One region of the Streptomyces sp. NPDC045287 genome, then DNA from elsewhere that is predicted to be linked to it. Evidence: riboswitches for the same ligand, from Rfam matches in the RefSeq annotation. Region 1 holds a riboswitch; each other region holds the start of a gene.
The links. A riboswitch is a leader RNA that binds a small molecule or an ion and turns the genes downstream of it on or off. The one in region 1 is predicted to bind cyclic di-AMP.

Region 1 (7,104 bases):
TGTCCGGCGGGTACGTGCCGGTCAGCGCCACCCTCGGCAAGGATTGGATCTTCAAGAAGGTCTACTCGTCGATGGACCGCGTCGTCGTCCACTCGGCGAGCTTCGGCGCCAACGCCCAGGCCATGGCCGCCGGCCTGGCCGTCCTCGCCGTGTTGGAGGACGAGGGCCTCGTGGAGAACGCCCGGCGCACCGGCGCCCTGCTGAAGTCCCGGCTCGCGGAGCTCGTCGACCGGTACGAGATGCTCCGCGAGGTGCGCGGGCGCGGCCTGATGATCGGCATCGAGTTCGGCAGGCCCTCGTCGCTGGCCCTGCGCGGCCGCTGGACGATGCTCCAGACGGCCCGCAGGGGGCTCTTCGCGCAGATGGTCGTCGTCCCGCTGCTCCAGCGGCACCGGATCCTCACCCAGGTCTCCGGCGACCGCCTGGAGGTCATCAAACTGATCCCGCCGCTGGTGGTCGGGGAGGAGGACGTCGACCGGTTCGTCACCGCGTTCACCGCGGTGATGGACGAGGCGCACAGCGGCGGTGGACTGATCTGGGACTTCGGGCGCACCCTGGTCAAGCAGGCCGTCGCCAACCGGTGATTTTTGCCCAGGAGGCAAGAAAATTGCCCCCCGGGAAATTTCCTGGCGCAATGGACGCATGACGACCGTCGAAGGCGAGCCGGCCGACGCGCTGCCGGACGTCGCGCCCCAACTGCGCGCCCTGCGCCGCCGCAGGGGCCTGACCCTGGAGGCGGCCGCCCGGCGCGCCGGGCTCTCCCCGGCCCACCTGTCCCGCCTGGAGACCGGCCGCCGCCAGCCGTCGCTGCCGATGCTGCTCGGGCTCGCCCGTACCTACGGTACGACCGTGTCGGAGCTGCTCGGCGAGGCGGCCCACGCCGCGGACCCGGTGGTCCGCGCCGGCCGCGCCGAGCCGGTCGAGGCCGGCGGCTGGACCTACCACCAGGCGGGCGCGGCGAACAGGGCCATGCAGGCGCTGCGCGTGGAGGTCCCGTACACGGGGCTGCGCGACGCGGTCCGCGTCCACCCGGGCGAGGAGTGGCTGTACGTGCTCGCCGGGCGCGTACGGCTGGCGCTCGGCGACGCCGTGCACGTCCTCGACCCGGGCGACAGCGCCCACTTCGACTCGCTCACCCCGCACCGGATCGCCGCGGCCACCCGCGACGGGGCGGAGCTGCTGTTCGTCCACACCCTCCTGCAGAGCTCCGCCGCCGACCTGTGCCTCGGCGGCGGCCCCGCCCAGCGCCACTGAGACGACCGAGAGGTACGCGTGTCCGAGCCGGAGAACCCGAACCCCATCCCCAGCACCCAGGAGCGGTGGATCAACCGCAACCTCGTCATACGGCTGTTCGCCTACCTGGTCGCGGGCCACCTCTTCGCGGCCTTCCTCTACCTGCTCTTCCTGCTCGGCGGCCAGAACCAGTAGCCGCCCGGCCCGCGCGGTCCTCAGACGTCGAGCAGGCGCTCGCGCAGCCGGTCGCGGGTCTCGCCGCTCAGACCGAGCCCCTCGCCGAGGTACCGCTCGGTGGAGCCCCAGGTCTCCTCGATCGTCGCGTACGCCGTGTGCAGGTACTCGGCGCGCGCGTCGAACAGCGGGCCGAGCAGCTCCATCACCTCCGGGGACATCCCGGCGGGCGACGAGTCGCTGCGGCGGACCTTGTACCGGCGGTGCGGGTCGTTCGACTTCAGGTAGTCCGCCTCGATCGCCTCGCGCTCCACGCCGACCGCCAGCAGCACCACCGCCACGGACAGACCCGCGCGGTCCTTGCCCGCCGCGCAGTGCATCAGCGCGGGCACGCTGTCCGCGGCGAGGGCGTGCAGGACCCGGCTGTGCTCCGCGGTGCGCTCGACGACGATGCCGCGGTAGGCGGCCCGCATCCGCGCCGCCGCCTTGCCGTCCCCGAGCAGGTCCCGCAACTGGTCCAGGTCGCCGTTGCGGACCATCCCCCAGAACTCGGCGCCGTCGGCCGGGTCCGTCAGCGGGATGTTGACGTTACGCACCCCGGGCAGCTCCACGTCCGGGCCCTCCAGCGCCTGATCGGCGGCGTTGCGGAAGTCGAAGACGGTGTGCAGCCCGAGCGACGTCAGGAACGCCGCGTCCTCCTCGGTGGCGTGCGCGAGGTGCCCGCTGCGGAACAGCACCCCGGGCCGCACCCGGCGCCCGTCCACGGTCGGCAGCCCGCCCACGTCACGGAAGTTGCGGACGCCGGTCAGCTCCGGCTCGGCGGTCGACGGGAAGGACGGCAGCTGCTGCGTCACGGGAGCTCCTCCGTGTCTGGCGTCGGCGACGGCCGCCGACGAGGTAGCGGTCCGACGATACGACATCGCTTCCCCGGGCAAGGATCCGCCGCGTGCCGGCCCTTCGCGTCGCCGCGGGGTGGGTGCGGCGCACCGTCCCGCCGGTGGCGCGCGGGTGGCGGGACGCCCTGCTCCCCACCGTGGCCGCGTCCTGTTCCGGCGTGGTTCGCCCAGGGGAGCCAGGCGGCTTCGGCGCGATGATCGTCCGCTTGTGTCGCTGTTGATCCGATGATCACGTAAGAGAGATTCTGTCGCTTCTGTCCGTATTGATGGAGTACGTCATAACGCGCCCTGGAAACAAGGGGGATGGGCTCCACCGCGTGAGCAGCGTCATAAAGGTGACGGATCGTATCCGGTGGCGCCGCCTGGAATCCCCGCGCCGCACGGGAATTCATGATCCGTAATCCACGGAGGGTGACCGGAATTCCCCGAAGAATTCCCCGGCGTGAATGAGCGGGGGCAACCATCCGCTTGTTCCCGTCGTCCCCACTCGTTTACGGTCCCGTTCCAGCCGGGCGGATCGCCGAATCCTGCCGCCGCCCCGGAATTCGCACCCACCCACGTGTGGCAGGAGCGGGGGAACCAGGTAGGCCGCCGTACGGGAATTCCCGTACGGCTCGGGGTGAAGTCGCGCCACCCGCGCGGCCGGGCAGCTCCAGCCCGAACCCGACAGCTCACCTCGCAGGCGCCGGAGAGGAATTCGCCATGCCCGCCAAGGGTAAGCACCGCCGTATCAAGTCCAGCCCGCTCACGCGCGGTTTCGTCGCCGCCGGAACGGGTGGTGCCGCCATCGCCCTCCCGCTCCTCGGTGCGACCGGCGCGCACGCCGCCGCCCCCGCCGCGGCCCCGGCCGCCGCCCCCGCGCAGACGGCCGCCGTCGCGTCCGCCGCCGGGACCGCCAAGCCCGCGCCGCGCGTCTACACCGTCGTCGCCGGCGACTACCTGGCGAAGATCGCCCACAACAAGAACGTCGAGGGCGGCTGGAAGAAGCTGTACGCCGACAACCGCGAGGCCATCGGCGACGACCCGGCGCTCATCCACCCGGGCCTGAAGCTCACCCTCGGCGCCAAGGCCGACGACTCCCGCGGCGAGCGCGCCTCCCGGTCCGCCGCCAAGACCCAGGCCCCCGCCGAGGTCCAGGCCCCCGCCGAGGCGAAGCCCGCGGCCGACACCCCGGCCGAGGCCGAGACCCAGGCCCCGGCCGAGACCCAGGCCCCGGCCGAGACCCAGGCCCCGGCCGAGACCCAGGCCCCGGCCGAGACCCAGACGCCCGCGCAGAGCGGCTCCGGCTTCACCGCCCCGGTCTCCGCCGGCATCACCACCCCGTACCGCGCCTCCGGCTCCATGTGGTCCTCCGGCTACCACACGGGCGTCGACTTCGCCGCCTCCTCCGGCAGCACCGTCAAGGCCGTCGGCCCGGGCACCGTCGTCTCCGCCGGCTGGAGCGGCGCGTACGGCAACGAGGTCGTCATCAAGCACGAGGACGGCAACTACTCGCAGTACGCCCACCTGTCCTCCCTCTCCGTCTCCGCCGGCCAGACCGTCGGCGGCGGGCAGCAGATCGGCCTGTCCGGTTCCACCGGCAACTCGACCGGCCCGCACCTGCACTTCGAGATCCGCACCAGCCCCAGCTACGGCTCGGACGTCGACCCGCTGGCCTACCTCCGGAGCCACGGCGTCAGCATCTGAACCTGACGCGCGCGTCACCGCGAACCGCCGCCGCCCGGCACCCCGCGAGGGTGCCGGGCAGCGGCGCGGTGGCGGAGATCACGCCCCGTCAACCCCTCCTTACGGTCGCGTAGGTCACATCCCACGGTGGATGATGTGCTGCCGTGGCAGACGATTCGACGATGGGGGAGAACGACGTGATCGGGTCGTACACGGCGATCGGCGACAGCTTCACCGAGGGTGTGGGGGACCCGGGCCCGGACGGGCGGTTCCTCGGCTGGGCCGACCGCCTCGCGGTCCTGCTCGCCGACCGGCTCCCGGAGGGCCGGGAGTTCCGGTACGCCAACCTCGCCGTGCGCGGCAGGCTCCTCGACCAGATCGTGGAGGAGCAGGTGCCCCGAGCCAAGGAGCTCCTCCCCGACCTGGTGACCTTCTGCGCCGGCGGCAACGACATCATCCGGCCCGGCAGCGACCCCGACGACGTGGCCGCGCGCTTCGAACGCGCGGTCGCGGACCTGACCTCCGTCATCGGCACGGTCGTGGTGACCACCGGATTCGACACGCGCGGCGTCCCGGTCCTGCGCCGCCTGCGCGGCAGGATCGCCACGTACAACAGCCACGTCCGGGCCATCGCCGACCGGTACGGCTGCCCGGTCCTGGACCTGTGGTCGCTCAGGACCGTCCAGGACCGCCGCGCCTGGGACGCGGACCGGCTCCACCTGTCGCCCGAGGGGCACACGCGGGTCGCGCTGCGAGCCGCCCAGCTCCTCGGCCTCGACGTGCCGGCCGACCCCGACCAGCCGTGGCCGCCGCTCCCGCCGCGCGGCACCCTGGAGGAGCGGCGCGACGACATCCAGTGGGCCCGCGAGTACCTCGTCCCCTGGATCGGCCGCCGTCTGCGCGGCGAGAGCTCCGGCGACCGGATCTCGGCCAAGCGCCCGGACCTGCTGCCGCTGTAGCGGACGCTCCGGTACGGCGAGCGGGGCGCGGGCGCCGGCCACGCGCGCGTACGGGGCGGTCCGCTCAGGGGGGAGGCCGGTGCCGGCCCCGATCGGCCGGCCACGCGCGCGTACGGGGCGGTCCGGCCCCGGCCCCACCGCCGGCCACGCGCGCAGGGGGGCGGCTCCGCCTCCGCGCGCGCCGCGGTCGCCGTACGGGCCGACCCGGCCGGTTCGCCGGGAACCCGCCTCCACGCGTGCGCCCCGGCCGCTCAGGCCCCGCCCTCCCCGGTCCCGCCCAGCTCCCGCTCCAGGGCCTCGTCCGCCCAGCGCAGCACCGTCGTACGACTCAACGACCCCCGGTACGCCGTCATCCGGACGCCCAGCCCGTCGAGGAGCGCCGTCAGCCGCCCGGCCGCGCCCTCCGGGTCGGGGCACCGGAACTCGCCCGCCGCCGCTCCCTGCGCGAACACCTCCGCCAGCGCGGCCCTCCACTGCCGGTCGAGCCGCGCCGCGACCTCCCGCAGCGCGCGTTCCCGCGGAGCCGCCGCCCAGCACTCGATCCACAGCCGCCATCCCCGGGTCCGCCGGCCCGGCACGTACCAGCGCACGGCCGCCCGCAGCCGCCGGGCCGCCGGGGCCCGCCGGTCCAGGACGCGGCGCAGCTCCGCCAAGTCCCCCTCCGCCGCGTGGGCGAACGCCGCCGCGACCAGCTTCTCCTTCGTCGAGAAGTGGTACAGGACCAGCGCCCCGCTCACCCCGAGCGCCGCCGCCACGTCCGCGACCCGCACCGCCGCCATGCCGCGCGCCTCGATCTGGGCGACGGTCGCCCGCAGCAGCTCCTCGCGCCGCTCGGCCGCCGACAGCCGCACCCTCGTCACGTCATCCGCCCGTCCTCCGCCCTTCGCACGCGACAGTATCCCGGACGCCCGCCCACCGCCCCGCAGCCCTGTCGTACCGTCCGCTCATAATGGAAGGACCCGAGCCCCCTGGAGGTGCTGTGTCCGGCGACGACGCTCTCGGACGGCTGCGCGCCCGGTTCCTCTCCCTGCGGCCGGCCGCCTTCGGCGCGGACGCCACCGGGGACCGGCTGGAACGGATCCGCCGCTCGCCGAACTTCGCGGACGGCGCCTTCCGCAACCCCGGCGCCACCCGGCACAGGCCCTCCGGCTCGGCCGCCGAGTTCGCGAAGACGTACTTCCGCAAGGAGGAACGCGTCCGCCGCGCCCCCGCCCGCCCCGTGCCCCTCCACCCGACCACGGCCGCCGACCTGGCCCGGCCCCCGGCCTCCGGGCTGCGCCTGACCTGGATGGGGCACTCCAGCGTGTTCGCCGAGATCGACGGCCTGCGCGTCCTGTTCGACCCGGTCTGGGGCGACCGCTGCTCGCCCTTCTCCTTCGCCGGGCCCAAGCGGCTGCACCCGGTGCCGCTGCCGCTCGCCGCGCTGGGACCGGTCGACGTCGTCGTGATCTCCCACGACCACTACGACCACCTCGACCTGCCCACGATCCGCGCCCTGGCCGGGACGGACACGCTCTTCGCCGTCCCGCTCGGCGTCGGCGCCCACCTGGAGCGCTGGGGCGTGGCCCCCTCCCGGCTGCGCGAGCTGGACTGGGACGAGTCGACGCGGATCCGCGACGTGCGGCTCACGGCCACCCCGGCCCGCCACTTCTGCGGCCGCGGCCTGCGCAACCGGCAGCACACGCTCTGGGCGTCCTGGGTCGTCGCCGGCCCGGAGCACCGCGTCTACCACAGCGGCGACACGGGCTACTTCCCCGGCTTCCACGACATCGGCGCGACGCACGGCCCGTTCGACGCCACCATGATCCAGATCGGCGCGTACTCGGACTTCTGGCCCGACATCCACATGACGCCGGCCGAGGGCCTGCGCGCCCACCTCGACCTCCAGGGCGGCCGGCCCTCCGGCGTGATGCTGCCCATCCACTGGGCCACGTTCAACCTCGCCCCGCACCCCTGGGCCGAACCGGGGGAGTGGACGGTCGCGGCAGCAGCCGCCGTGGGGCAGGCGGTCGCCCTGCCCGTCCCCGGTCAGCCCTTCGAGCCTGCCGGCGACCTCCCCGCGCACCTCTGGTGGCGGGACGCGTCCCCGTCACCGCCCCGCAGGTGGCCCGTCCCGGAGACCGCTCCGGTGGCACCCCGCGACGGACTCGACCTCGTGGACGAGGGCTGACCGCGGG
Region 2 (7,104 bases), on a different contig from region 1:
GGCCGAGACGAACGACGACACGCCCGCGCCCCGCCGGTGCAGCCCGGAGAGCAGGGCGATGCCGATCGCGCCGGACTGGGTGAACAGGCCGATGCGCCCGGCGGCGGGCAGTTGCGGGGCGAGGGAGGCGTTGAGCCGGGCGCCGTCCGCGGTGTTGATCACGCCGAAGGCGTTGGGGCCGATGACGCGCATCCCGTACGAGCGGGCCTGCCGCACCAGGGCCCGCTGGCGCTCCCGCCCGGCCGGGCCGCTCTCGGCGTAGCCGGCGGTCAGGACGACGAGCCCGCGCACGCCGTGCTCGCCGCAGTCCGCGACGGCGTCCGGGACGTGTTCGGCGGGCACGGCGACGACGGCCAGGTCGACGGGCTCGCCGATCTCGCCGACGGAGCGGTGGGCGGGGACGCCGTCCAGGGCGGCCGGCCCTGCGGGGAGCGCGCGGTTCACGGCGTACACGGGGCCGGTGAACCCGGCGTCGACGAGGTTGCGCAGGACGGTGCGGCCGACGCCGCCGGGGGCGCGGCCCGCGCCGACGACGGCGACGGAGCCGGGGGCGAGGAGGCGCTGCACGGACCGTGCCTCGGCGCGCTGCTCGCGGGCGCGCTGGACGGCGAGGGAGCGGTCGGTGGGCTCCAGGTCGAGGTGGAGGCGGACGGCGCCGTCCTCGAAGCTGCGCTTCTGGGTGTACCCGGCGTCCGTGAACACCTTGATCATCTTGGTGTTGGCGGGCAGCACCTCCGCGGCGAACCGCCTGATGCCGCGTTCGCGGGCGACGGCGGCGATGTGCTCCAGCAGGGCGGAGGCGACGCCGCGGCCCTGGTGGGCGTCCTGGACGAGGAAGGCGACCTCGGCCTCGTCGGCGGGGGCGGCGGCGGGGCGGCCCGCGGCGTCGATCCGGTCGTAGCGGACCGTCGCGATGAACTCGCCGCCGACGGTCGCGGCCAGGCCCACCCGGTCCACGTAGTCGTGGTGGGTGAAGTGGTGCACGTCCTTGGCGGAGAGCCGGGGGTAAGGTGCGAAGAACCGGTAGTACTTCGACTCATCCGAGACCTGCTCGTAGAAGCTGACCAGGCGCTCGGCGTCGTCCGCGGTGATCGGTCTGATCCGCGCGGTGCCGCCGTCGCGCAGCACCACGTCGGCCTCCCAGTGGTCGGGGTACGCGTGCGCCGACTGATCGGACGGGTTCAGCATGGGCCAAGGGTACGGCGCCGTTCCGGCACTCCGCCGGACATGAGAGACTGGTCTAGACAACCACTAGCACTTGAAGGGCAACACCATGGCTGAGCGCCGCGTCAACGTCGGTTGGGCCGAGGGCCTGCACGCCCGCCCCGCCTCCATCTTCGTCCGTGCCGCCACGGCCTCCGGCGTCCCCGTGACCATCGCCAAGGCCGGCGGCACCCCGGTCAACGCCGCGTCGATGCTCGCGGTGCTCGGCCTGGGCGCGCAGGGCGGCGAGGAGATCGTCCTCGCCTCCGACGCCGAGGGCGCGGACGCGGCGCTGGACCGTCTGGCGAAGCTGGTCGCCGAGGGTCTTGAGGAGCTTCCCGAGACCGTCTGACGACGACCGGCAGCACCACGGAGCCGCACCGCCCGGAATTCGGGGGTGCGGCTCTCCTTCTTCCGGGACGCGCCGGATTTCCGGTTCCCGCCGGTCTCGTGGATTCCCCGATTTTCCGGGCAGTGCTTTTCGCGGGCAGCCGAAAAGGACCCCGTCATTTCTCCCTTCCTTTGTATACGGTCCCGCTGTTAATTCCGCGCTCCGGCGGTGTTTACGGGAGGTTGCGAACCCCTCACGCGGCCCGTGCGGCGCAGCCGGTGGGTGCCGCGCCACCGCTCGACGTGCTGGGCGGTGAGCATCCGGGCCCGCTCCGCGTCGCTCCGGGCGACGGCGTCGACGATCGCGCCGCGCTCCGCCCACGCCTCGGCCGGCCTGGCCGGCTCCTCGACCGCGTACATCCAGGCGGTCTTGTGGCGCAGCTGGGTGAGCAGCGAGGTCAGGCCGGGGCTGGCCGACGCCTGGGCGAGCGTCTCGTGGAACCAGTCGCCCAGCGGGCGCAGGTCCTCCCCCTGGCCGCGGCGAGCCCCCTCCCGACCCAGGCGGACGAGGCCGCGCAGCACCTTGAGGTGGGCCTCGGTGCGGCGCTGGGCGGCGCGGGCGGCGCCCAGCGGCTCCAGCAGCGTGCGCATCTCCAGCAGGTCGGCGGCGTCCTGCTCGGTCGGCTCCGCCACGCAGGCGCCGACGTGGCGGCGCGAGACGACGAAGCCCTCCGACTCCAGGGTCCGCAGCGCCTCGCGGACGGGGACGCGGGAGACGCCGTAGCGGCGGGCGAGCTGCTCCTCGGCGAGGCGGCTGCCGCGCGGCAGCACCCCGGAGACGATGTCCGCCCGGATCGCCGTACACACCGAGTGCGCGGGAATGCGCATACCGAACCTCCGAATCGCTCCGCCCACCGTTTAATCCGCGCGACACCCAATAGTTCGACGCTGTTCGGTGACTCTATTGCAACGAAGGGCATTTTCCGATCCCGGGCCGTAATCCATGGTGAATTTTTGGCCGGGGCGGTGGACTGCGGGCGGCGGAGAGGCGGAGGGGCGACGCGAAGGCCCCGGCTCGGTGACCGAGCCGGGGCCTTCGCGGAGCGGGGCGGGTCAGACGTCGACGCCGCGCGCCCGGAGGTAGGAGACCGGGTCGACGTCGGAGCCGTACTCGGCGGAGGTGCGGGCCTCGAAGTGGAGGTGGGGGCCCGTGGAGTTGCCGGTCGAGCCGGAGATGCCGATCTGCTGGCCCGGCATGACCGTCTGGCCGACCGCGACGCCGATCGAGGCGAGGTGGCCGTACTGCGTGTAGGTGCCGTCGTGCATCCGGATCACCACGTTGTTGCCGTACGCGCCGCCCCAGCCGGCCTCGACGACCGTGCCGAGGCCCACGGAGACGACGGCGGAGCCGTACGGGGCGTGGAAGTCGACGCCCGAGTGGCTGCCGGAGGACCACAGCGAGCCGCCCGCCCGGTAGGGGGTGGAGACGTACGAGCCGGCCACGGGGAGCTGGAAGGAGTTGAGGCGCTTGCGCTCGGCCTCGCGGGAGGCGCGCTCCTGGGCCTCGCGGGCGGCCTGGACCCGGGCCTCGGCCTGGCGTTCGGCCGCCGCTTCGGCCTGCGCCTGGCGCTCGGCCACCTCGGCGGCCAGCTCCTGGGCGGCGGCCTGGTCCTCGACCTCGTCGGCCAGCTCGTAGCCGGCGATGGCCTGGTTGAGGCCGGTGTCCTCCAGGGAGGCGCGCTCCGCGTCCGCGGCGAACGCCGGGGAGGCGAGGGTTCCGATGACGCCGGAGGTGGCGAGGGCGGCGGCGCCGGCGACGTGGGCGCTCCTGCGGCTCACTCGGCTCGGGGCACGGTGCTTCCCGGTGGAACGGGTGAACGCCATGAAGGGAACGTGTCCTTTCCTTCCCTCTCGCCTACCGGGTTAGCTGACGGGTTCGGAGCAGGAAGGTCTCCTACGGACCCCTCCGCGCGGTGGCGAAGGCGTCCGATTCACCCCAGGGGACATGGGTCCCCGGCTCCCCGGGCTCACGCCCGACGGGGATTCGGCGATCGCTGCCCGGTGCCGCGGGTGCGGCGGGTACGGGGGGCGGACAGCGCCTAAGACGCTATGCGGCTGATCTTTCAATCACCAAACAGACACGCTTTTTTGTAGCGCACGCCACAGAACAGACACCCAACCTCTCCAACAAAACGGACATAAGTCCGAGCGAGAACGGAACCCCGCCGTCCGGGTGGACGACGGGGTTCCGCCTCGTCAATCAGCCGGTGACGACGGTCACTTCGCCGATGCCCAGCGCCTCCACCGGCGCCTTGATCTGCGCCGCGTCCCCGACGAGGACGGTGACGAGGCGGTCCGGCGGGAAGGCGCTGACGACGGCCGCCGTCGCCTCCACCGTGCCCGTCGCGTCCAGGAGCCGGTACAGCCGTGCCTGGAAGTCGTCCGGCAGGTGCTGCTCGACCTGGTCGGCGAGGGTGCCGGCGACGGACGCCGCCGTCTCGTACTTGAGCGGGGCCACGCCCACCAGGTTGTGCACGGCGGCGTCGCGCTCGGCGTCGGTGAGCCCCTCCGCCGCGAGGGTGCGCAGCACCTTCCACAGGTCGTCCAGCGCCGGGCCGGTGTTGGGCGTGTCGACGGAGCCGCTGATGGCGAGCATCGCCGCGCCCGTGCCGTCCGGCAGGGACCGCAGGACCTGCCCGAAGGCCCGCACGCCGTACGTGTAGCCCTTCTCCTCGCGCAGGACGCGGTCCAGGCGGGAGGTGAGCGTGCCGCCCAGGCAGTACGTGCCGACGACCTGCGCGGGCCACACGCTGTCGTGCCGGTCGGGACCGACGCGGCCGATGAGGAGCTGCGTCTGCACGGCGCCCGGCCGGTCCACGATGACGACGCGACCGGTGTCGTCGGCGGTGACGGGCGACGCCGTGCGCGGGCGGGGCGCGCCGCCCGTCCACGCGCCGAGCGTGTCGTCGAGGAGCGCGTCCAGGTCGATGCCGGTCAGGTCGCCGACGACGACCGCGGTGGCCGACGCGGGGCGGACGTGGGCCTCGTAGAAGGCCCGTACGGCCGCGGAGTCGATCCGGGCGACGGTCTCCTCCGTGCCCTGGCGGGGCCGGGACATGCGCGAGGAGGCCGGGAACAGCTCGGCGGAGAGCTGCTTGGCGGCGCGGCGGGCGGGGTTGGCCGTCTCGTGCGGGATCTCGTCGAGGCGGTTGCGGACGAGGCGGTCGATCTCGTCGTCCGCGAAGGCCGGCGCCCGCAGCGCGTCGGAGAGGAGCCCGAGGGCCTTGTGCAGCCGGGAGGCCGGCACCTCCAGGGAGACCCGCACGGCGGGGTGGTCCGCGTGCGCGTCCAGGGTGGCGCCGCACCGCTCCAGCTCGGCGGCGAACTCCTCGGCGGTGTGTTTGTCCGTGCCCTCCGACAGGGCGCGCGCCATGATGGTGGCGACGCCGTCGAGGCCCTCCGGCTCGGCGTCCAGCGGGGCGTCGAGGACGATCTCGACGGCGACGACCTGCTGGCCGGGGCGGTGGCAGCGCAGCACCGTCAGGCCGTTGCCCAGCTCGCCCCGCTCGGGAGCGGGGAAGGCCCACACGCGGGGCGTGCCCGGCTTCGGCCGCGGGTGGAACTCCATGGTCGTCAGAGACACGGCAGCGTCGCTCACTGGTCCGCCCCCTCTTCCTCGTCGCTGTCGGTCCGGTCGCCGTCGTCGGCCTTGGTGGGTTCGTAGACGAGGACCGCGCGGTTGTCCGGGCGCAGCCGCTCTGCCGCGACCTCGCGCACCTCGTCGGCGGTGACGTCCAGGACCCGCTGGACGGCCGTGAGGGCGAGCTGCGGGTCGCCGAACAGGACGGCGAACCGGCACAGCTCGTCGGCGCGGCCCGCGACCGTGCCCAGCCGGTCCAGCCACTCGCGCTCCAGTTGGGCCTGGGCGCGCTCCATCTCCTCGGCGGTGGGCCCCTCGGCGGCGAACCGGGCCAGCTCCTCGTCGACGGCGGCCTCGATGTCCGGCACCTCGACCCCGGCGGAGGTCTTCACGTCCAGCCACCCCATCGAGGGCGCGCCGGCCAGCCGCAGCATCCCGAAGCCGGCGGCCACGGCGGTGCGGTCGCGCCGGACCAGCCGGTTGTGCAGCCGGGACGACTCGCCGCCGCCGAGGACGGTGAGGGCGATGTCGGCGGCGTCGCACGCGCGCGTGCCGTCGGCCGGGAGGCGGTAGGCGGCCATCAGGGCGCGGGCCGGGACGTCCTCCTCGACGACCTCGCGGAGCTGCTCGCCGATGACGTCCGGGAGCGTCCCGTCGCGCGGCGCGGGCTTGCCGTCGTGGGACGGGATGGAGCCGAAGTACTTCTCGACCCAGGCGAGCGTCTGCTCGGGGTCGATGTCGCCGACGACGGACAGGACGGCGTTGTTCGGCGCGTAGTACGTGCGGAAGAAGTCCCGGGCGTCCTCCAGCGTGGCCGCGTCCAGGTCCGCCATGGAACCGATCGGCGTGTGGTGGTAGGGGTGCCCGTCCGGGAAGACGAGGGCGGTCAGCTTCTCGAACGCCGTGCCGTACGGCACGTTGTCGTAGCGCTGGCGGCGCTCGTTCTTGACGACGTCCCGCTGGTTCTCCATCGACTCGTCGTCGAGGGCGGCGAGGAGGGATCCCATGCGGTCGGCCTCCAGCCAGAGGGCGAGCTCCAGCTGGTGGGCGGGCATGGTCTCGAAGTAGTTGGTGCGCTCGAAGCTCGTGGTGCCGTTGAGGGAGCCGCCGGCACCCTGCACCAGCTCGAAGTGGCCGTTGCCCCGGACCTGCTGGGAGCCCTGGAACATCAGGTGCTCGAAGAGGTGGGCGAGGCCGGTGCGGCCCTTGACCTCGTGGCGGGAGCCGACGTCGTACCAGAGGCACACCGCGGCGACCGGGGTCAGGTGGTCCTCCGAGAGCACCACGCGCAGGCCGTTGGCCAGCCGGTGCTCGGTCGCTGTCAGGCCGCCGGAGCCGGCCTGGGCTGTGGCCGTGTGACCCATGGGCATGTACGTCCCTTCGATCGCGTCATGGAAAAGTCCTGCCACTGTATGCAAGCGCACCGGCGCCCTGCGAAGTTCCCGGCAAGCTGCGGCGTCCCTCTTCCGGGTCGCGGTCGGTCCTGTCAGTGGGACGGTCCACAATGGTCGGCGTCAGATCAACCTTGTTGGTGAAGGAGCCGCAGCAGCGATGGCCCGCCGCAGCACGAAGACCCCGCCGCCCGACGACTTCGAGGAGCGGATCCTCGACATCGACGTCGTCGACGAGATGCAGGGCTCCTTCCTCGAGTACGCGTACTCGGTGATCTACTCCCGAGCCCTGCCCGACGCGCGGGACGGCATGAAACCGGTGCACCGCCGGATCGTGTACCAGATGAACGAGATGGGCCTGCGCCCCGAGCGCGGGTTCGTGAAGTGCGCCCGCGTCGTCGGCGAGGTGATGGGCAAGCTCCACCCGCACGGCGACGCGTCGATCTACGACGCGCTGGTGCGCATGGCGCAGCCCTTCTCGATGCGCCTGCCGCTGGTCGACGGCCACGGCAACTTCGGCTCGCTGGGCAACGACGACCC
Region 3 (7,104 bases), on a different contig from region 1:
GCGTCGCCCGCGCCCTCGCGCCGCTCACCCCCGCCGAGGCCCGTTGGGCCACCTCCACGGTCCTGAGCGTCGTCGGCGCGCACGTGGGTGACGCCCTCACGCGGCGGATCCTCGCCGGCCTGCCCCGGGGCTACGCCCTCCTGTTCGGCCTGGTCGAACTGGCCCCCGCCGCCTGACGACCCGCCACCCACCCCTTTCCGTGCGGGTAGTGTTCGAAAATACGTCGGCCGCGTCGAACGCGTCGACGGCATCGAGTACACCACGTACGAGGATTAGGGGAGGGACCGCGGTATGCGGAAGATCCTGCGCGGAGGGCGGCGCCGGCTGGGCGCCCTGGGAGCGGCCGGGGCGCTGCTGGCCACGGGAGTGGCGGGGGCGAGTGGGACGGCGGCGCACGCCGCGGACGGCGCCAACGGCCCGGTCGTCCTCACCACGCCCGGCGTCGCCGCGGGCGGTCAGGCCGTCCACACGGTGACGGTCGACGCGGCGGAGGGCGGCGTACTGACCCTCGGCTTCCAGACCGCCGACGACCAGCGACCCTGGGGCATGCGCGACGAGTGGTCCATCGGCCTCACCGTCGGCGCCCCGGACGGCGTGGAGCAGCCGTGCACGTACCCCGGGTCCGCCCTGCTCCTCGAAAAGGTGAGCTGCGAACTGCCGGCGGGCCGGCACACGCTCACCTACCGGGTCTCCGCGTCCGCCTCCGTGCCCTCCTGGCACGTCGCCGTCGACGCCCGCTTCGCCCCCGCGTCCGGGGCGGCCGACGCCACCGCCGCCGGCCGGTTCGACGTGGCCGGCGTCAGCGCCGTGCCGATGGACTGGGACGTCCTCGCCCGCGACCGGAGCGGCGACATGCGCGCGTACGGCTCCTACGAAGGGGAGGGGTCGGCGCTGGACGTCGAGTGGGGCAAGGACCTCGGTGTGAACTGGGGCCAGTACGACCGCCTCACCAAGCTCGCGCCGATCGACGTCCGCGGCCGCGGCGGCGACGTGGTGGCGCGCGACGCGTCCGGCGTGCTCTGGTACCACCGGCTCGCCGGCGGGGGACGCACCTCCTTCGAGCCCCCGGTGCGGGTCGGCTCCGGCTGGGGCGCGTACCGGTCGATCCGCGGCGCCGGCGACCTGACCGGTGACGGCCGGCACGACCTGCTCGCCGTGGACGGGTCGGGCGTGCTCTGGCTGTACCGGGGCACGGGCGACCCGGCGCGGCCCTTCGAGGCCCGTCGCCAGGCCGGCACCGGCTGGAACATCTACACCTCCCTCACCGGTGGCCTCGACGTCACCGGTGACCGGAAGGCCGACCTGATCGCCCGCGACGGCTCCGGCGCGCTCTGGCTCTACCAGGGCACCGGCGACGGCAACGCCCCGCTCCAGGCCCGCCGCCAGATCGGCACCGGCTGGAACATCTACGACGTGCTCGTCGCGTACGGCGACGTCACGGCGGACGGCCACCCGGAGCTGCTCGCCCGCGACACGGCCGGTGTCCTGTGGCAGTACACGGGCACCGGGAACGCGGCGGCGCCGTTCCGGTCGCGCGTCCAGGTCGCCCAGCACTGGGACGGGTTCGACGCCGTCCTCTGACGGATCGTCAGGCCCGGTGCGCCGCCGCCCGCGGCCGGCCGGTCAGCCGGCCGGCCGGCGGGTCGGTCGGCGGGCCGGCCGGTCAGCGGGTCGGTCGGTCGGCCGGTCGGTCGGCGGGCTGGTCGGTCAGCGGGCGGAAGTGGCGGGCGAGCGCCCAGGCGGCGACCCGCTCGCCCGTCCGCGTGCCGACCGTGTTCGCCGTACGGGTGTGGATGCCCGCCCAGGTGCGAGCGTTCACGACGTCCCGGTTGTACTCGTGGGCGGAGGCGTAGTACCGGGTCTCCTTCGCGAAGGCCGACGTGATGCGCAGGTCGAGGAACGGGCTGCCGGACAGCAGCGTCAACGTCCGGGCCAAGGCGCCGGTGGTGGTGGTGTGGCCACTGAGGTAGTCGGGGTGCGAGGGGGTCTCCAGGAGCGGCTCCCACGCCGGGTCGGCCTGGGTGCGGGGGTTGTTGTCGCGGTCGGCCTCGCGGATCGCGGTGATGGGCCGCCAGGTGCCGTAGTGCAGCTTGGCGTCCCACGCGGCGATCGTCGCGTCGATCTGGACGGTGTTGACGGCGGCGAACAGGCGTGCCGTGTCGACCAGGTCGAGGCCGTTCCGCGCGGCGCGGTCGGCCAGGGCGCCCTGCAGGTCGAGGTCGACGAAGAACCGCGCGGTGTCGGTCTGCCACCGGCTCCGCACCGGGCTGTCCTTCGCGCCGTACGCCTTCACCTCGTTCAGGTCGGCGGCGTAGCGGGCGGACGGCAGCGCGGGCGGCGGCCCGGGACGGAACCGGTCGGGCCGGTCCATGAGCAGTGGGCGCAGCCGTGCCAGCCACGCGGTGGCGAAGGGGCGGTACGCCGTCGGTGTGGGGCGCCACACCCCGGGGGCGGGGGAGGCCGGGAAGGCGACCCGGGCGCCGTGGCCGTCGTTCTTCCGCAACGCGATGACGTGGGTGGCCGCGCGGTGGCCGAACGCCACCCCCGCCTTCTCCGCCCACCCGTCCGGCACCGCGGCGAGCGAGGCGGCGTGGGCGGCCCTCAGTCGGGCCGCCGCCTGCGGGAAGTAGTGCCGCAGCACGTCGTGGGCGGCGGTCGCGGCGGCGGCCACGGACGACGCCGTACGAGGCGCCCGTCCGTTCCAGCGGTACGGCTCGTACCGGCCCTCGATCCCGACCACCGCGTTGTACATGCCCGCCGAGACGAGGGCGTGCCACAGGGCCTTCTCCGGCGAGATCAGACGGTTCTCGGGGTCCACGACCTCCGCCGTCAGTCGCGCCCAGTCGGCGATGACGGAGCCGGGGGCGGAGGCGGAGGACGCGCCCTGCGGCGCCGGTGCCGCAGGCGCGGGGACCGGCGCCGCGACCGCCGTCAGACCCAACAGCACGGCCGCGGCCGCCAGGGTCCGACGCGGTGACGTCCTCATCGATCTCTTATGCACTTTTACCCCTTTTCAGTCGATATCTGCCACTCACACCTTCGGCGTTCGGATGGGAAGCGCAATCGCACTCGCCGTTCCAGGTGCTCCAAGCACCCGTACGGAGCCGATCCGGGGTACATGTCCGGCTTATTACCATTTGAGGGTATTAATTTAATATGGACTACTTACCTCCTTTTTGTGGTGGGGTGGTAGGGGGTGGGCGGGAGGCGAAAACCGTGATGTCGGTCACGGCGGGCGGACGGCGGAATTCCCCGGACGCCGCGCGGGGGCACGGAATTCACCGCCGAACGGGGCTGCAATGGATCATCGGCCGGAATTCCCGCCCTTGTTCCTCCCGGCGGATTTCGTTTACGGTCACCGTCATTCCGGAGGGAACGCCGAATCCTGCCGCCTTCCGGATTCCAGCACCCACACACGCGCGCTCGGCAGGAGCGGGGGAACCAGGTAAGTCGCCGGTCCGGTGTCCGGAGCGGCTAGGGGTGAAGTCGCGGGAGACTGCGGCCGGGCATCTCCCGCCCGAACCCGACAGCTCACCTCGCAGGCGTCGGAGAGGAAAATCCCCATGCCCGCACAGGGTAAGCACCGTCGCCCCAAGAACAGCCGCCTCAGCCGCGGGCTCGTCGTCGCGAGTACCGGCGGGGCCGCCCTCGCCCTGCCCCTGACCGGCGCCGCCACCGCCTCCGCCGCACCGGTCGCGGCGCCCGCCGTGGCCGTCGTCGCGCCGGCCGCCGCCGTCCAGGCCGCCAAGCCCGTGACGTACACCGTGACCGTCGGCGACACCCTTTCCGGTATCGCCGGCGAGCATTCCGTGAGCGGCGGCTGGAAGAAGCTGTACGAGGACAACAAGAAGGCCATCGGTGACGACCCGTCACACATCCGGCCCGGTCTGAAGCTCACCGTCGGCGCCGCGGCGGCGGCTTCGGCGGAGCGTTCCGAACCGGCCCGCGCCGACCGCTCCGAGGCCCGCGCCGTCGTCACCCCCGTCGCGGTGAAGACGTACGCCGACAACCTCGACGGCTGGATCAAGGAATCGCTGGACATCATGGCCCAGCACGGAATTCCGGGAACCTACGACGGAATTCACCGCAACGTCATGCGCGAGTCCTCCGGCAATCCGCTCGCCATCAACAACTGGGACTCCAACGCCGCCGCCGGGACGCCCTCCAAGGGGCTCCTCCAGGTCATCGACCCCACGTTCAGCGCCTACCACGTGCCCGGCACGTCCCTGGACCCGTTCGACCCGGTCGCCAACATCACCGCCGCGTGCAACTACGCCGCCGACCGGTACGGATCCATCGACAACGTCAACGGCCCGTACTGACCCGCCCTCCGGGCACCCGACGCGCCGGACCCCGGCCCGCCGGGTGCCCGGTCGCGCACGTCAGCGGTAGAGGGCCGGCCGCTCCACCAGGCCGACCTCCACCCGGCGGCCCTCGGCCCGCGCCCGGAGGGCCGCCTCGCAGACGGCCGCCGCCGCGTACCCGTCCCAGCAGCTCGGGCCGGTGGCCCCACCGCGCAGGGCGGCGTCCACCCAGGCCCGCACCTGCCGGTCGTACGCCTCCTCGAACCGCTCCACGAACCCCGGCGCGATCGAACCGCCCCACCGGCCGCCCGCGGCGACGAGCATCCCGTGCGCGTCGCCGATCCGCGCGGTGCCGTTCTCGCACACCGCCTCGGCCTGCACCTGGTACCCGAAGCGGCAGTTGACGTAGACCTCCACGTCGGCGAGCGCCCCGCCGTCCGTCTCGAAGACCGCGAACTGCGGGTCGTCGACGCCCTCGGGGGCGTTCCCCGACGGCCGCGGCCGCATCACCGTCACCGCCGTGATCTCCTGGCCCAGCAGCCACCGCGTGACGTCCACCTCGTGGACCGCCGAGTCGCCGAGGAGCATCTCGCCGGTGAACCAGGGCGGCGACGAGGCGTTGCGGTGCCGGTGGTGCAGCATCAGCGGCCGACCCAGCCCGCCGCCGTCCAGCAGCGCCTTCAGCCGCAGGTACTCGGCGTCGTACCGCCGCATGAAACCCACCTGGACCAGCCGCCTGCCCAGCCGCTCCTCCGCCCGCAGCACCCGCAGCGCGGACGCCGCGTCCGGGGTGAGCGGCTTCTCGCACAGCACCGGGAGCCCGCGCCGGAGCGCCGCCATCAGCGCCGCCTCGTGCGCCGGACCGGGGGAGGCGACGAGCACGGCGTCCACGCCGGGCGCGGCGATCGCGGCGGCCGGGTCGGTGTACGCCGCGCAGCCGTCGACACCGTCCGCGACGGCCTTCGCCCGCTCGGCGTCCACGTCCGCGACGGCGGCCACCCGCGCCCCGCTGATCACCCGGTCGATGCGGCGCACGTGGTCGGCGCCCATCCGGCCGGCGCCGACGACGGCCACGCCGAGCGTTCCGCGCTGGGTCATGGTCGAAGGTCTCCTTCCCCGAGGTCCGGGAGGTCGGAAGGTCCGGCAGGTCACAGGGACCGGGGGCCCTGGATCCGGAGGGACCGGGAGGCCCTGGGGGCTGGAGGGCCCGGAGGGACCGGGAGCCCCGGGGTCCGGCAGGTCCGGAGGGACCGGGAAGCCCCGGAGGCCCGCCGGTCAGGCACCGCAGGAGCGGAGGAACCGGCGCGTGCGCACCGCGATCGGCAGCGGCCGGTCCGGCGGGCACGGGTACATGTCCTGCTCCACGATGGCGAACAGGTCCACGCCGAGCCGCTGCGCCGCCGCGAGCACCGGTTCGAGCGCGGGGACGCCGGACGGCGGCTCGCACATCACCCCGCGCCGCACGGCCTGCCCGAACGGGACGCCGTTCTCGACGACCTCCGCCAGGACGGCCGGGTCGACCTGCTTGAGGTGCAGGTAGCCGACGCGCTCCCCGTACGTCTCGATCAGCTTGACGCTGTCGCCGCCGCAGTACGCGTAGTGCCCCGTGTCCAGGCACAGCGAGACCAGGTCGGGATCGGTCGCGTCGAGGAACCGCTCCACGTGCTCCTCCGTGTCGAGGTGCGTGTCGGCGTGCGGGTGGACGACGATGCCGAGGCCGTACCGCTCCCGCACCTCGCGGCCCAGCCGCTCCGTGCCGCGGGCGAGGTCCGCCCACTGCCCGGCGGTCAGCTCGGGCGGTTCGACGACCTCGGCGGTCCTGTCGTCCCGCCAGAACGAGGGGATGACCACCAGGTGCCGCGCGCCCATGGCGCGGGTCAGCTCCGCGACCCGGCTCACCCGCTCCCAGGTCGCGTCCCAGACGGCGGGGCCCCGGTGCAGGGAGGTGAAGACCGTGCCGGCGGAGACCTTCAGGCCGCGCCGGGCGGTCTCGTCGGAGAGCCGGGCCGGGTCGGTCGGGAGGTAGCCGTACGGGCCGAGCTCGATCCACTCGTACCCGGCCCCGGCCACCTCGTCCAGGAACCTCTCCCAGGGCACCTGCCGCGGGTCGTCGGGGAACCACACCCCCCACGAGTCCGGCGCGGAACCGATCCTGATGCGGTCGAGGGACGGGGTGCCGACGGTGTCCATACGCGGTCCTTTCACCCGGGCGCGGGCGGTGCTGGGCGGTCTGGTACGGGCGGGTTCGACGGTGGTCCGACCCTATCGGCACGATGCCGCGCCGCGGGCGGTGCCCGGTCCGCCCGTCCGGCGTACCGCCACCGCGCGCCGGGGGCGGAGCCACCATCTCCCTCGCCCGTACGGTGGCGTCGCGCACCGCCACCGCGCGCCGGGGGCCGGGGGCCCGCGGGAGGCCCGTCCTCGCGCGGACGGTCCCGCCGCGGCGTGTGAGATCGCTCTCCATGCGGGTCAATGGCGTCCCTGCGACTTTATCCCCCCGGAGGGGGAGGGCAGTAACGGCGTGAGTGAGCCGACGCCGACCACCGCCGCGCGGAAACCGTCCCGCCGTCACCAGGAGCGACACGCATGCCCGAACCCGCCGACACCGACCCCGAGCCCGCCGAGGCCGAGACCACCGAGACCACCGGGACCGCTGGGACCGCTGGGACCGCCGGGACCGACACCGGCGTCGAACCGGGCGCCGGCGCCGCGGGCCGGACCCGCGGCGAGCCCTTCGACCTGATCGCCATGGGGCGCGTCGGCGTCGACCTCTACCCCCTCCGGACCGGCGTGCCCCTGG
Region 4 (7,104 bases), on a different contig from region 1:
CGCACCGGCTGGGAGTCGATGCGGCTGTCCGAGCACCGCGACGGGTTCGTCGCCCTGGGCGCCACCTTCCTCGCGTACGGGGTCACGGAACTCGCCCACGGGTACGGCTTCCTCGCCGTGTTCGTCACCGCGTGCCGGATCCGGGCCGCCGAGCGCGCCCACGGCTACCACACGGTGCTGCACGACTTCGTCGAGCAGGTCGAACGGCTCATGACCGCCGGGCTGCTCTTCCTGCTCGGCGCCTTCGTCGCCCAGGGCGCCCTCGCCCCGCTGACCTGGCAGGGCGCCCTCGTCGGCCTGCTGCTGCTCCTCGCCGTCCGGCCCCTGACCGGCTGGGTGGCGCAGCTCGGCACCGCCGCCGGTCCTCGGGAGCGCGCCGTGACCGCGTTCTTCGGCATCCGGGGCATCGGGTCGCTGTTCTACCTCGCGTACGCCCTCGGCGTGGAGGGCTTCCACGTCCCGGCGGGGGAGCTCTGGGCCGTCGTGACCTTCACCGTCCTCGCCTCCGTCGTCGTGCACGGCGTCAGCGCCTCGCCCGTCATCTCGCGCCTCGACCGGATGCGGCTGCTCAAGGCCCGGCGCAGGCACCGCGGCGGGCGGCCCGGCGACGACGACGTCGCCCACGAGCGGCTTTGACACCCCATCGGGGCCAAACGGCGTCAGCGACCGCGCCACCGCGGGGCGGGGCGTCGGTACGGCACCGTCACGCGGCCCTCGCCGCGACCGCCACGGCCCGGGTGGGGCACGGGGCGCCGACGGCCAGGCGCGCCACCGCCGCCGGTGGGCGGTCGGGGGCGGGGCCGTACGGGAGGGGCGGTGCGGTACGCGGGGCGTCGACGCGGGAGGGCGGGTACGCCGCGACCGGCGCCGCGGCCACCCGGGCCCCGGGAGCGGGGACGCGGCGGTCGGGGTGCCCGCGGCGGTGAGGAGGCCCGCGGCGCCGCTGCCGCCGCGGACCCCGCGAGGACTCCCCCGCGGGTTCCGCAAGGGCTCCCCCTGCCCGGCCGGGGCGGGTCCGCCTCCCCGCCGGCGAAGCGCCCGGCCGGTGGCTACTCGAAGCGGGACGTGTCCCCGGCGCCCCGGCGGACGATCTCCGGTGCGCCGCCGGAGAAGTCGACGACCGTGGTCGGCGCCGTGCCGCAGTCGCCCGAGTCGAGGACGGCGTCGAGGACGTGGTCGAGCCGGTCCTTGATCTCCCAGCCCTGCGTCATCGGCTCCTCCTCCCCCGGCAGCAGCAGCGTGCTCGACACGAGCGGTTCGCCCAGGTCGGCGAGGAGGGCCTGGGTCGCCGTGTGGTCGGGGATGCGCACCCCGACGGTCTTCTTCTTCGGGTGCTGCAACTGGCGGGGCACCTCCTTCGTCGCGGGGAGGATGAAGGTGTAGCGCCCGGGGGTCGCGGCCTTCAGCGCACGGAAGACGTCGTTGTCGATGTGCACGAACTGGCCGAGCTGGGCGAAGTTCTGGCAGACGAGGGTGAAGTGGTGGCGGTCGTCCAGGTCGCGGATGCTGCGGATCCGCGCCAGGCCCTCGCGGTTCCCCAGCTTGCACCCCAGCGCGTAGCAGGAGTCCGTGGGGTATGCGACGAGGGCGCCGGAGCGGATCATCTCGGCCACGTTGCCGATGACGCGGCGCTGCGGGTCGTCGGGGTGCACATCGAAGTACTTCGCCATCCGACGAGCCTAACGCGGCGTCGGGCGGGTGGCGGTCAGGCTCAGCAGAGCGCGATGCGGTCGACGTGGCCGTGCGTGCCCGTGTAGCCCTCGCCGACCGTGGTCGTCGTGGCGGGCTGCGCGGTGTGGCAGACCCCCTCCGCGCCGTCCTGGTAGACCACCTTGACGTCCACGGCGGTCGTGCAGTCGTTCGCCACCTGTGCGTAGCGCCAGCTCTGCCAGTAGGTGACGCACGACGGTGCCGGCTGCGCGTCGGCCGACGGGACGGACGCGGCGGCGGGGTGCGCCAGGGCCGTGCCCGCCGTCAGCAACGCGCCGAGTCCGGCGGTCGCGGCCATCCGTGCCATACGTGCCTTCATGGAGCTCGTTCCTCTCGGGAAGGGGAGGTGACGCCCCTCAGGCTATGGCCTGTGAAATCCCCCGAGTTAACGGGGTGTAGCGGCTTCGTAACCGATGCCGCAACGTCCTCGGCGGATCCCGGGGCGGCGGGGACCGGGCCCGTGTGACCGGGGGTCACCGCACGCTCGCGGCCTTCGCGTTCGCCGTCGGGGCCGCCGCTCCGGCCGCGCCCGCCGGGCGCCCGCCCGCCGTACCGGCCGCTCCGGCGCGCGGGCCCCACCGCCTCGGTGGGTCGACGGGCCCGCCGAGGCGGAGCCCCCGGCGGTGTGCCGCCGTCCCCGCCCGGGCAGGCGGGGACGGCGGCACACGGGAGTGACGAGAAGTCCGGAGCGGGGCCGACGGCCGGCGTCAGCGCACCCGGCCGTAGAGGACCTTCTTGGTCCAGATCCGCTCCAGCTTCACCACCGAACCCGCCTTCGGGGCGTGCCAGATCCGGTTGCTCCCGGCGTAGACGCCGACGTGGTAGACGCGGCCGCCGGAGTGGAAGAAGACCAGGTCACCCTTTTGGAGGGTGGAGGCCGAGATGTGGCGCGTGCGGTTGTACTGCTGCTGCGCGGTGCGCGGCAGGGTCTTGCCGGCCTGCTTGTACGCGTACAGCGTCAGGCCGGAGCAGTCGAACCGGGACGGGCCCGCGGCTCCGTACTTGTACGGGGAACCCTTCTTGGAGGCCGCCACGTTGAGGGCCTTCATCGCGTACGCGGGGCCCGCCGCCTGTGCGTCGGGGGCGGCGCCCGGTGCCAGCAGGGTGCCGGCGAGGGCGGCGATGGTCAGGGCCGAGACGGTGCCGGTTCGGGACAGCACGGACGGAACGTGATTCTGCGCGGACATGCGCAACCCTTCGTCATCCGCCTGCGAAGGATGACCTGTCGGGTTCGGGCAGGCGAAGTTGCCCGGCCGCTGACGCGGCTTCACCCCAAGGGACGGCCGGTGGTGCGCACGTCCCGGTACTGCTGGGTCCTCCACTCCTGCCGATTCACTTCGTGTCGACCAGATCCGGACGGCGGCAGGACTCGGCGTCCACCCGGACCGCCTCGCCACGGCGGCGAGGGCTTGTCGTCGACAGGGATCTTGACCCATGAAGGGAGGGATTTCCGAACGGAATCGGCATTTTGTGAGACTCCTCACCGTTGGCGGAATCCATGTGTGGCGAGTTGCCGAGGGGTTACGGGGGCGCGTCCGGGGGGTGTGCGGCGGACGGCGCGGGGCGTGGGCGCGCGCACGGACCACGGCCTCCAGACCCTGTCCCACCGGCGCGATATGGGCGGTCTTCAGGTCCGGTCCACCGGCGGCCACTTGGGCGTTCCGCCGCGACCGGGGAGCCCGTCGCCACCCCGGGCGAGCCGCTGGAGGGCGCGGCGGGCGGGCACCTGCCGTGACCGGCCACCGGGTGGTCAACCCTCCCTCCGGGGGCGGCGGAGCGGCCCTCCGTGCCGTTCTCCGCTCCCCGGCCGGACGCGGTGGCCGCGGGGCCCGCCCGGCGCGCGGCGGGCCCCGCGGGGGGACGGTGTTCCGCACCCGGGCTCCGCCGCTTCGGCGCGTCCGAGGCGCCGCCAGGTCCGAGCGAGGGCGACCGGGAGCCGCACGGGGAGCCGTCGAACGGGTCGGTGACGTCAGGTCCGGGCGAGGGCGGCCAGCAGTTCGTCCTCGCGCCGGGCGCTGAGGCCCGCGCGACGCGGGCGGTCCAGGCCCTGCCCGCGCTCCCAGCGGAGGGTGTCGGCCAGCAGCTCCGCACGGGGCCGGTGGCGCAGGCCCGCCGCGCGCGCCGCGGAGCCGTCCCGGGCTGACCAGCCCTCACAGCCGGGCTCGACCAGCCACATCGGCAGCGACTCGGGGCCCATGTACTCGGCCACGCCGTGCGCGAGGAGCCAGGCCGAGTCGGCCGTGACGACCGGGCCCGTGTGCCCCGCGACGTCGCGGGACAGCCCGATCCACTCGCGGAAGGGGACGACGGGGCCGACCGCGTCGTACGTGCCGGTGGTGCCCGCCTCGGCGGCGTCGAGCAGCCACGCGGAGAGGTCCCGTACGTCGACGGTCTGGGTCGGCAGGTCCGGCGTGTCCGGGACCAGCAGCGGTCCTCGCGGGTCGCGTGCGGCGCGGGCCGCCCAGTAGCCGGAGCGCCCGCTGTGGTCGCCCGGGCCGCCGATGAGCCCGGCACGGGCGATGAGGAGCCGGTCGCCCGCGGCGGCCGTCGACGCCTGCTCGCAGGCGGCCTTCGCCCCGCCGTACGCCGAGCGGTCGACCTCGTCCCGGTCGGTCGGGGCGAGGAGCGGCGCGGACTCGTCGGCGCCGATCTCGGCGTGGGAGGCGTACGCGCTGACGGAGGAGACGTACGTCCAGTGCCGGGCCCTGCCTGCGAGCGCGGCGAGCGCCCGCCGGACGAAGCCCGGCTGCCAGGACACCTCGACGACCGCGTCCCACGCGCGGTCGAGCAGCGGCGCGTACGCGTCGGGGTCGCGGCGGTCGGCGGCGACGAGCGCCGCGCCGTCCGCGACCCGCCCGCTCTCGCCGCGCGCGAGGCACGTCACCCGGTGGCCGCGCCCGAGCGCCTGCCGGGACAGCTCCCTGCCGAGCCAGGCCGTTCCGCCCAATATCAAGATCTCCATTCCGCCACTCAAGCAGTACGGGGCCCGGGCGGCCAGAGCGGTTCGCCGTCGGCGCATCCGGGTTCCGTGCGGGGCGGAGGCGGTGACTCCCCGGGGCGGTGGTCGTTGGCGTACCACGTAGGCACGAATACGACGAAAGGGACAAAAATGGAGCAGAGTGGCGGGTCCTGGGCGTACATCGGTTCGTTCACCTCGGGCGGCGGGCGCGGCATCACCGTCGCCGCCGTGGATCCGGCGAGCGGGGCGCTGACGCCGGTCGCGGCCACCGACGCGCTCGTCGATCCGTCGTGGCTCGCGCTCGACCGGGGCACCGGGGTGCTGTACGCGGTGAGCGAGACGGAATCCGGCGCGGTCGCCGCCTTCCGGGCGGCGGGCCCCGAGCTGACCCCGCTCGGCCGGCCGGTCCCGGTGGACGCCTCCGGCCCCACGCACCTGAGCGTCGCCGGACGCCGGCTGCTGACCGCCAACTACCGGTCCGGGAGCGTCAGCAGCCTGCCCCTGGACGCCGGCGGCGGCATCGCCGGACCGGCCGTCGTCCTCTCCCACCACGGCTCCGGTCCGGACCGGGACCGGCAGGAGGGGCCGCACGCCCACCAGGTGGTGCCCGACCCGAGCGGCCGGTGGGTGCTCACCACGGACCTGGGGACCGACTCGGTGCGGGTCTGCGCGCTCGACGCGGAGAGCGGGGCGCTCCGCGTGCACGGGGAGGTGGGGCTCCGCGTCGGGTCGGGACCCCGGCACCTGGCGTTCCACCCGGGCGGCGCGGTCGTGTACGTCCTGCACGAGCTGGAGCCGCAGGTGACCATGTGCCGCTGGGAGGCGGCGTCCGGGTGGCTGGAGCCGCTGTCGGAGGTCGCGGTCGACGGCGGCGGCCCCGAGGACGTACGGGCCTACCCGTCGGTGCCCGCGGTCTCGGCGGACGGGCGGTTCCTCCGGGCGGCGGTGCGGGGCTCCGACACGCTCGTCACGCTGTCCCTGGAGGACGGGGCGGAGAAGCCGCGGCCCGCGGGGAGCGTGGGGTGCGGCGGGAGCTGGCCGCGCGACCTCGTCGCCGACCCCTCGGGGCGCAGGCTGTACGTGGCGAACGAGTGGTCCGGGGACGTGACGTGGTTCGACGCGGACCCGCTGGACGGGCGGCTGCGCCGCTGCGGCTCGGTGGAGGTGCCCGCCGCCGCGTGCGTCGTCTTCTCCTGAGCCGGTCCGGGGCCCCGGGCCGGCCGGGGCCGAGCGGAACCACCCGGGAGCGGGCGGGCACCGGACGCCTCGCTCGGCGGCCGGGCCCCCCTGCGCGCCGTGTGTGCCGCGGCCACTCGGGGCAGGGGGATCGAGGACGCTCCGCGACGGCCCGAGGCCCGTCGGTGCGGGGCGCCCGCGGCGCGAGGGGGTCCGCGTGCAAGCACGGGAATGCCGTCGCGCCGTGTGACTGTTGATACCTGGAGTACCTACCGAACGACGTAAGGATCGACCGCTCGTGAGCAAGGTCCCCTCCCTGACCCTGAACAACGGTGTCACCATGCCGCAGCTCGGCTTCGGTGTCTGGCAGGTGCCGGACGCCGAGGCGGCGAAGGCGGTGGGCACCGCCCTCGAAGCCGGCTACCGGAGCATCGACACCGCCGCCGTGTACGAGAACGAGCGCGGCACCGGACAGGCCGTCACGGCGTCCGGGCTCCCCCGCGAGGAGCTGTTCGTCACCACGAAGCTGTGGAACAGCGAGCAGGGGTACGATTCGGCGCTCCGCGCCTTCGACGCCTCCCTGGAGCGGCTCGGCCTCGACTACGTGGACCTGTACCTGATCCACTGGCCGATGCCGGCGCGGGACGCGTACGTCGACACGTACAAGGCGCTCGAGAAGATCCTCGCGGACGGCCGCGCCCGTGCCATCGGCGTGTCCAACTTCCTGCCCGAGCACCTGGAGCGGCTGATGGACGCCACCTCCGTCGTGCCCGCCGTGAACCAGATCGAGCTGCACCCCCAGCTCGCCCAGGCGGAGTCCCGCGCCTTCCACGCCCGGCACGGCATCGCGACCGAGGCGTGGTCGCCGCTGGGCCAGGGCCGCGGCCTGCTGGAGGTGCCGGCCGTCGCGGCCGTCGCCCGCAAGCACGGCCGCACGCCGGCGCAGGTCGTGCTGCGCTGGCACCTCCAGCTCGGCAACGTGGTGATCCCGAAGTCCGTGACGCCGTCGCGGATCCGGGAGAACATCGACGTCTTCGACTTCGAGCTCGACGCGGAGGACATGGCGGCGTTCGCGGCGCTCGACGAGGGCCGGCGGCTCGGGCCGGACCCGGCCGTCTTCGGCGCCTGACGCACGGCACGGGAGGGGGGCGCGGTCGCGGGTGCGGCCGCGCCTCCCTCCCGTGCGGGCACACGGGGCATGCGGGGCCGCCCGGTCAGACCTTGCGGTTCATGGGGCCCCAGGAGCCGCGCTGGCGCGC

Region 2: it holds a riboswitch for cyclic di-AMP, as region 1 does, so the genes downstream of both, AC07D6_RS11650 (M23 family metallopeptidase) here and AC07D6_RS12100 (M23 family metallopeptidase) in region 1, are expected to answer to the same signal.
Region 3: it holds a riboswitch for cyclic di-AMP, as region 1 does, so the genes downstream of both, AC07D6_RS03775 (LysM peptidoglycan-binding domain-containing protein) here and AC07D6_RS12100 (M23 family metallopeptidase) in region 1, are expected to answer to the same signal.
Region 4: it holds a riboswitch for cyclic di-AMP, as region 1 does, so the genes downstream of both, AC07D6_RS05385 (C40 family peptidase) here and AC07D6_RS12100 (M23 family metallopeptidase) in region 1, are expected to answer to the same signal.

What each region holds. Positions count from the first base shown of each region.
Region 1 covers NZ_JBWKJG010000006.1:19,118-26,221, reverse strand. The annotation lists gene AC07D6_RS12120 (aspartate aminotransferase family protein) at 1-584, shown strand, start outside; gene AC07D6_RS12115 (XRE family transcriptional regulator) at 643-1,254, shown strand; gene AC07D6_RS12110 (DUF6126 family protein) at 1,273-1,428, shown strand; gene AC07D6_RS12105 (tyrosine-protein phosphatase) at 1,449-2,261, opposite strand; cyclic di-AMP (ydaO/yuaA leader) riboswitch at 2,846-3,001, shown strand; gene AC07D6_RS12100 (M23 family metallopeptidase) at 3,006-3,989, shown strand; gene AC07D6_RS12095 (SGNH/GDSL hydrolase family protein) at 4,151-4,927, shown strand; gene AC07D6_RS12090 (TetR/AcrR family transcriptional regulator) at 5,179-5,787, opposite strand; gene AC07D6_RS12085 (MBL fold metallo-hydrolase) at 5,907-7,097, shown strand.
Region 2 covers NZ_JBWKJG010000005.1:299,609-306,712, forward strand. The annotation lists gene AC07D6_RS11635 (bifunctional acetate--CoA ligase family protein/GNAT family N-acetyltransferase) at 1-1,188, opposite strand, end outside; gene AC07D6_RS11640 (HPr family phosphocarrier protein) at 1,274-1,555, shown strand; gene AC07D6_RS11645 (GntR family transcriptional regulator) at 1,744-2,421, opposite strand; gene AC07D6_RS11650 (M23 family metallopeptidase) at 2,647-3,417, opposite strand; cyclic di-AMP (ydaO/yuaA leader) riboswitch at 3,431-3,593, opposite strand; gene AC07D6_RS11655 (M16 family metallopeptidase) at 3,794-5,161, opposite strand; gene AC07D6_RS11660 (M16 family metallopeptidase) at 5,188-6,537, opposite strand; gene AC07D6_RS11665 (DNA gyrase/topoisomerase IV subunit A) at 6,725-7,104, shown strand, end outside.
Region 3 covers NZ_JBWKJG010000002.1:113,491-120,594, forward strand. The annotation lists gene AC07D6_RS03760 (DUF2267 domain-containing protein) at 1-176, shown strand, start outside; gene AC07D6_RS03765 (FG-GAP repeat domain-containing protein) at 292-1,581, shown strand; gene AC07D6_RS03770 (vanadium-dependent haloperoxidase) at 1,664-2,986, opposite strand; cyclic di-AMP (ydaO/yuaA leader) riboswitch at 3,397-3,560, shown strand; gene AC07D6_RS03775 (LysM peptidoglycan-binding domain-containing protein) at 3,564-4,322, shown strand; gene AC07D6_RS03780 (Gfo/Idh/MocA family protein) at 4,383-5,402, opposite strand; gene AC07D6_RS03785 (sugar phosphate isomerase/epimerase family protein) at 5,580-6,494, opposite strand; gene iolC (5-dehydro-2-deoxygluconokinase) at 7,053-7,104, shown strand, end outside.
Region 4 covers NZ_JBWKJG010000002.1:506,425-513,528, reverse strand. The annotation lists gene AC07D6_RS05400 (cation:proton antiporter) at 1-636, shown strand, start outside; gene AC07D6_RS05395 (L-threonylcarbamoyladenylate synthase) at 1,050-1,670, opposite strand; gene AC07D6_RS05390 (alpha-amylase) at 1,712-2,029, opposite strand; gene AC07D6_RS05385 (C40 family peptidase) at 2,418-2,897, opposite strand; cyclic di-AMP (ydaO/yuaA leader) riboswitch at 2,901-3,062, opposite strand; gene AC07D6_RS05380 (NAD-dependent epimerase/dehydratase family protein) at 3,680-4,672, opposite strand; gene AC07D6_RS05375 (lactonase family protein) at 4,820-5,866, shown strand; gene AC07D6_RS05370 (aldo/keto reductase) at 6,144-6,974, shown strand; gene AC07D6_RS05365 (DUF6098 family protein) at 7,060-7,104, opposite strand, start outside.